DNA from 2 places in the Jeotgalibacillus sp. JSM ZJ347 genome. Region 1 is predicted to be linked to the other one. Evidence: a T-box and tRNA genes for the amino acid it is inferred to sense, from the RefSeq annotation. Region 1 holds a T-box; the other holds one or more tRNA genes.
What was found. A T-box is a leader RNA that pairs with one kind of tRNA and senses whether it is charged. The one in region 1 lies ahead of ACH6CZ_RS00950 (valine--tRNA ligase), so its partner is inferred to be a tRNA-Val.
Positions count from the first base shown of each region.

Region 2: it encodes a tRNA-Val, which carries the amino acid that the T-box ahead of ACH6CZ_RS00950 (valine--tRNA ligase) is inferred to sense. The anticodon was not compared.

Region 1 is NZ_JBISEN010000001.1:197,101-200,566, reverse strand. Features, by position in the region: gene ACH6CZ_RS00950 (valine--tRNA ligase) at 1-1,871, opposite strand, end outside; T-box leader at 2,123-2,344, opposite strand; gene ACH6CZ_RS00945 (hypothetical protein) at 2,447-2,641, shown strand; gene ACH6CZ_RS00940 (hypothetical protein) at 2,623-3,466, opposite strand, start outside.
Region 2 is NZ_JBISEN010000001.1:1,001,907-1,005,372, reverse strand. Features, by position in the region: gene ACH6CZ_RS05110 (TRAP transporter permease) at 1-1,639, shown strand, start outside; tRNA gene ACH6CZ_RS05105 (tRNA-Val) at 2,001-2,073, opposite strand; gene ACH6CZ_RS05100 (NAD(P)/FAD-dependent oxidoreductase) at 2,169-3,287, shown strand; gene ACH6CZ_RS05095 (ATP-binding protein) at 3,339-3,466, opposite strand, start outside.

The DNA.
Region 1 (3,466 bases):
GCAAGACTTGTTACATTTTCAATCGTGTCATTTAATCTTGTCAGAATCCATTTATCAGCAACTGATTTTTCACCGCTCAGATCAATTTCATCAAATGTCAGACCGTCCATATTCATGAGTGCAAATCTTGAAGCATTCCAGATCTTATTGGCAAAGTTCCAGACTGATTCAACTTTTTCCATTGAGAAACGCAGATCCTGACCAGGTGATGAACCGGTTGTCAGTACATAGCGAAGTGAATCGGCTCCATACTGTGCAATTACATCCATCGGATCAATTCCATTGCCGAGAGACTTCGACATTTTACGGCCTTCTGCATCTCGTACAAGACCGTGGATCAGCACATCTTTAAATGGACGCTGACCTGTAAATTCTACACCCTGGAAAATCATACGTGATACCCAGAACGCGATAATGTCATAGCCTGTTACAAGTGCTGATGTAGGATAGTAGCGCTTAAGGTCAGCAGCTTCCTCATCCGGCCAGCCCATTGTTGAAAACGGCCATAATGCTGATGAGAACCATGTATCAAGTACATCTTCATCCTGATTCCAGTTTTCAATATCTTCAGGTGCTTCTTCACCTACGTACAGCTCGCCTGTTTCCTTATGGTACCAGGCAGGGATTCTGTGACCCCACCAGAGCTGTCTTGAAATACACCAGTCTCTGATATTTTCCATCCATCTCATATATGAGTTTTCAAAACGGTTCGGCACAAAGTTTACTTTTCCTTCAGTACCCTGAATGTCCATTGCCTGCTTGGCAAGCGGCTCCATTTTAACAAACCACTGCGTTGACAGATACGGCTCAACGACTGCTCCGCTTCTCTCTGAATGACCTACTGAATGCAGGTGCTCTTCAATTTCAAACAGTACGCCGTCTTCCTGCAGGTCTTTTACGATCTGTTTACGGCACTCAAAACGGTCCAACCCCGTGTATTTTCCGGCATTTTCATTCATAGAACCGTCTTCATTCATCACAAGGACGCGCTCAAGGTTATGACGGTTGCCGATTTCAAAGTCATTTGGATCATGTGCAGGTGTAATTTTCACAGCACCTGAACCAAATTCCATGTCCACATAATCATCTGCTACAATTTCGATTTCACGGCCGACAATCGGAAGCTTAACTGTTTTTCCGATTAAATGCTTGTAGCGGTCGTCTTCCGGGTGTACAGCAACCGCTGTATCGCCAAGCATTGTCTCAGGACGAGTCGTAGCGATTTCAATATGTCCGCTGCCGTCAGTAAGCGGGTATCTCATATGGTAAAATGCACCCTGTACGTCTTTATGGATAACCTCGATATCTGAAAGAGCGGTTTTCGTTGCCGGGTCCCAGTTAATAATGTATTCTCCGCGGTAGATCAGCCCTTTATTATAAAGGTCAATAAATACCTTCTGAACTGCTTTGGACAAGCCATCATCAAGCGTAAAACGTTCTCTGCTATAGTCAAGTCCAAGACCAAGCTTCGACCACTGTTCACGGATGTGCGATGCGTATTCTTCCTTCCACTTCCATGACTCTTCAAGGAATGCTTCACGACCAAGTTCATAGCGGGATTTCCCCTGCTCACGAAGCTTCTGGTCTACTTTTGCCTGCGTTGCAATTCCTGCGTGGTCCATTCCAGGAAGCCATAATACGTCATAGCCCTGCATACGCTTCATTCTTGTCAGGATATCCTGAAGCGCTGTATCCCAGGCATGGCCAAGGTGAAGTTTTCCTGTCACGTTTGGCGGCGGGATGACAATTGTGTATGGATCTTTACTTTCATCACTCTGTGCTTCAAATACTTTTTCTTTCAGCCACCATTCATAGCGGCCTTCTTCTATCGCTTTTGGATCATACTTAGTAGGCATTGATGTTTCGTTCATATGTCTTACCTCCATCAAAAAAATTTTTCAGCAGCGCTTAACAAATAGGCTATATTAAAGCTGGCTGTTGATTGCAGCTCCACGGGGGGACGCTTTCCGCAGGATCGGCGGTGAGCCTCCTCGTGCTTCGCACTGTCCCACCTGTCCGATTTCTCCTGCTGGAGTCGCCCCCCTTCCGCTAAAATCAACAGCTGTGCAGAAACTACAATGACCTTTAAAATAGCCAACAAATAAAAAAATCCCGTTCGCCATAAAAGGACGAAGGGATTTGATTCGCGGTACCACCTTTTTACACAGACTCATTCTGTGCACTTAATTCAGATAACGGCTTCAAACCGGCACCGGCTACTAATCGTTCACCGGTACTGCTCACAGGCGACTTCTGCAGGATCAATTCTGGAAATTCTCTCACCAAATGAATTTCTTCTCTGAAGAACGATAATCTGCATACTACTCCTGATCAATGCATCTCATATATGCTCTATCATAATCAAAATACTGCTGTTTCGTCAATAAAAATCGCAAAAAACCTCTCTCTGCATAAGATATCTTATGAATGCGCAGGAGAGGAGTTTATGATGGGAAAAAGATTGTTTCCAAAACCGAAGCCGCCATGGTGGAGAAAGTGCAGATGTACCCTTCAGAAAATCATTATTCCACTCTGTATCTTCCAGACAATCCGACTGCTTTTACTTCCATCCACTATTGACGTGTTAATACTCGGCTTTTTAGTAGGCATTGCGTGTGTACTTTATTTTGAATGGATTTGACTACTTGGAATCCGGATCAGCTCTCCTCTGTCAAAAGGGCGTCTTGATTCAAACTGATTTACTTTCATCAGCTGGAGCATCGGAACTCCATATCGCTCTGCGACAATTTCTGGTGTCTCGTCCTGCTGAGCGATATGTATTTTAATTACTGTACGCTCTTCTTCAAGTGCCTTAATGAACCGAGTAAAAGTATCTTCCCGATTTTTTTGATTGGATACTTCGTCTTCACTGTCTTCATCGTCCTTTGCTTCACTGCTTAACGCTTCGGTCTCCTCTTCACGGCTGGATTCATCTGCTTGTTCTGCAACCGGTTCTAAAATCGTTTCCACAGAAGGCTCTTCAGTGACAGGTTCAGCTGCCGACACTTCACCTGCCTCAACCGCTTGTTCTGTTTTTTGATCTTCCTTAACAGCTTCTTCTGTGGCAGCCATTCCCTCCCACTGTTCCAGAGGGTTTGGGAGAACTCTTAATTCCTCACGTGTTTCTTCAGGTTTATGCTTTTCAGGCTCAGAAATCCCTTCAATCATAATGTCAGCAGTCACATTTAATATCCCGTCTTCAGGAATTTCATAATCTACATGATCGATATATACTTCAACATCCTGCTTTCTTAGCACTCTCGCCGATGATATTGAGATCGACAGCGGAAAGTGGTGTTCAAAATAGATGAGATCTTCCATCACAGTCGATTCCTGTACTTCTGGGTCCTTAAGGTCACGATATTTTTCAGTTCCGGCTTCATAGCTGCCTTCTCCTGCGAGATGAAGTGTACCTTCCACAACAAGCTGATCAGCGTGCTCAGTAATTGAAACGCTCGGCTCAAAT
Region 2 (3,466 bases), 800 kb from region 1:
TTACCCATTGAATGAAGACCGGATTGTAAATACAATCGGTTCAATTTCACCGATGGATTTCTGGACGGGCTTGATTGCGATTTTGTTAGTACTTGAAGCAACAAGACGTGCAGTTGGTCTTCCGATTATGATTATTGCAGTAACCTTTATGGCTTATGCATATTTCGGGCCTCAAATGCCTGGCTTCCTGCGTCACAGAGGGCTTGACCTTGAAGCGCTGGTTAATACAATGTTTATTTCATCAGAAGGTATATTCGGAACACCATTATATGTATCAGCTACATTTATATTCTTATTCCTGTTATTCGGGGCTTTCCTTGTGAAAACAGGTATTGGTCAGTACTTTAATGATCTGGCCGTTGCGTTTGCCGGTAAAGCAATCGGTGGACCTGCAAAAGTGGCGATTTTCTCAAGTGCGATGCAGGGAACGATCAGCGGTAGTTCTGTTGCGAACGTTGTAACGTCGGGTTCATTTACAATTCCGATGATGAAACGCCTTGGCTACAGAAAAGAATTCGCCGGCGGTGTAGAAGCAGCCGCTTCTACCGGTGGACAGCTGATGCCGCCAATCATGGGTGCAGCAGCTTTCCTGATGGTTGAATTCATCGGCGGTGTCACGTATTGGGAAATTGCCAAAGCCGCTACAATTCCTGCCTTACTCTATTTTGCGGGAATCTGGATTATTACACACTTTGAAGCGAAAAGAATTGGTCTAACAGGATTACCTGACTCAGAAATTCCTAAAAAGTCAGAAGTACTTAAAAAGATTTACTTATTAACACCAATTTTTGCGGTTATCTTCTTACTGCTTGATGGTAATTCAATTATCAGGGCAGCACTGTACTCAATCGTCATTACTATTCTTGTGAGCTTAATTCGTAAAGATACACGAATTAATATTAGAAAGTTTTTCGATGGATTGGCAGATGGGGCAAGAACAGCCTTATCTGTTGCTGTAGCAACAGCCTGTGCGGGTATTATTGTAGGGGTTGTAACACGTACAGGACTTGGTCTGAAGCTTGCAAATGGTCTGGTAGACCTTTCAGGCGGTATCTTACTACTGACTTTATTCTTTACAATGTTTGCAGCGATTATTCTTGGTATGGGATCACCAACAACTGCAAACTATGTTATTACTGCAACAATTGCAGCACCGGCGCTGATCCTGCTTGATGTACCGCCACTTGCTGCTCACCTGTTTGTATTCTACTTTGGTATCGTGGCTGATATAACACCACCGGTAGCGCTCGCAGCGTTTGCCGCCGCAGGGGTATCAGGCGGGGAACCGATACGAACCGGGATCAATGCCGCCAAGCTTGCCATAGGGGCCTTTATCATTCCGTATATGTTCGTACTTTCTCCTCAGCTGCTATTGATTGATACGAATGCAGGAGAAATCACTCTCTCAGTCGTTACTGCACTTGCGGGAATGACAGCAATCGGTGCAGCAGTAATTGGATACTGGTACAGACCGGTTCATCCGGTTGAACGGATTCTTGCATTGACTGCAGGTCTGATGCTGATCTATCCTGAAGGAATCTCAGATTTACTTGGTGCAGGGCTGTTTGTCGCACTGCTAGTCCTTCAGTTTGTATGGAAGAGAAGAGATAAAAACAACCTGCAAACGGCTAAAGCATAACTAAAGCATCCCGGTTCCGGATATTGATCCGCAGCCGGGATGTTTTTTGATTAAATCAGGTCACAGGGTTTGCAGAAGTATTGAAGGTTAAGAGTGAAAATTTATTTAAGGATATATATTAAAGCCCAACGTTGTTTTAGCACAGCTGGTGATTGCAGCGGAAGGGGGACGACTCCAGCAGGAGAAGCGTGACAGGTGAGACCCCGCAGGCGCGCAGCGACGAGGAGGCAAGGATGGCGCCATAAAACGGCGCACCTGCGGAAGGCGTTCCCCCTGGAGCGGAAATCACCAGCCACCTTTAACAGAGCCAAGCACAAAAAGAAAAACGCTCAATCCCTTAAAGGACAAGCGTTCTCACGTATGATTCCGACTGGTCTCGAACCAGCGACCTCCACCCTGTCAAGGTGGCGCTCTCCCAACTGAGCTACGGAATCATGATATGTATGAAGACAAGTATTATCATACCTTTTAGACAATTAGTTGTCAATCAGTTATTGTTTTAAAATAAGAGATTAAATGAGGTGTTAATATGAAAAGAATCATTGTCATAGGTGGTGGCATAGCAGGCGCTACCGCTGCCTACTACTTATCAAAGCAGGATTGTGAAGTCATTCTGATTGACCGTGAAGACAAAGGGCAGGCAACAGGTGCCGCTGCTGGTATTATTTGCCCGTGGCTATCGCAAAGACGAAATAAAAAGTGGTATTTTCTTGTGAAAGAAGGTGCAGCTTATTATCCTGAGCTGATCAATCATCTGAAAGAAGACGGAGAGACGGATACCGGATACAAACAAACAGGTGGACTCGTACTTCACAAAGATGAGATAAAAAGAGACAAAATGATTGAACGTGCATTGAAAAAGAAAGAAGATGCGCCTGAAATCGGTGAGCTTACTCCACTAAATGCTGAAGACGTAAAAAACAGTTTCCCGTTTCTTACTGAAGATTTCTATGGACTGCACGTCTCAGGTGCTGCAAGGGTAGATGGTAAAAAGCTCAGACAGTCGCTGATTAACGGGATCAAAAAAAACGGCGGCAGATTGATAACTGGTGATGCATCCCTAGCAATTACAGATCGTCAGGTGACAAGTGTCCATGTAGACGGGAAAGAGCTTACAGCTGATCGTATCATACTTGCTGCAGGCGCATGGGCAAAGGAAGTTTTAAAAACGGTGGGCGTAGAGGTAGACGTGTCGTATCAGAAAGCACAAATTGTCCATTTAGGTGTTGAAGGATCAACAGAACAATTACCTGTTGTCATGCCGCCTGGAGACCAGTATTTACTTGCATTTGATGATCAACGGATCGTTGCAGGAACAACACATGAAAATGATGTACCAATGGATGATAAAGTTACGGCTGGCGGGATGTATGAAGTGCTGAATAAAACGTTGGATATAGCAGGAGATCTGGCACATGCTACCTTACTTGAAACGAGAGTAGGGTACAGGCCGTTTACACCAGGCTTTCTCCCGGTTGCAGGTCCTTTCCCGGGTATTGACCGGCTTTTCTTTGTGAATGGGCTCGGTTCATCAGGCTTAACTTCAGGTCCTTTTATCGGGCGGGAAATTGCCAAAATGGCTTTGGATCAACAGTCCATGATCAACCCTGAAGATTATCCGCTAGAGAATATAATTAAAAACATATAATAAAACTAAATGATACATTCAAAAAATAAGTAGCCGGGACATTGCCTCAGGCTACTGATCTTTTCTATACACTGGAAGAGAAATCTCAAAAGTTGTTCCATGATTTTTTTCGCTCGATACTTTTACACTGCCACCGATCGCTCTGATAATACTGTAAGACACCATTAAACCGAGGCCGG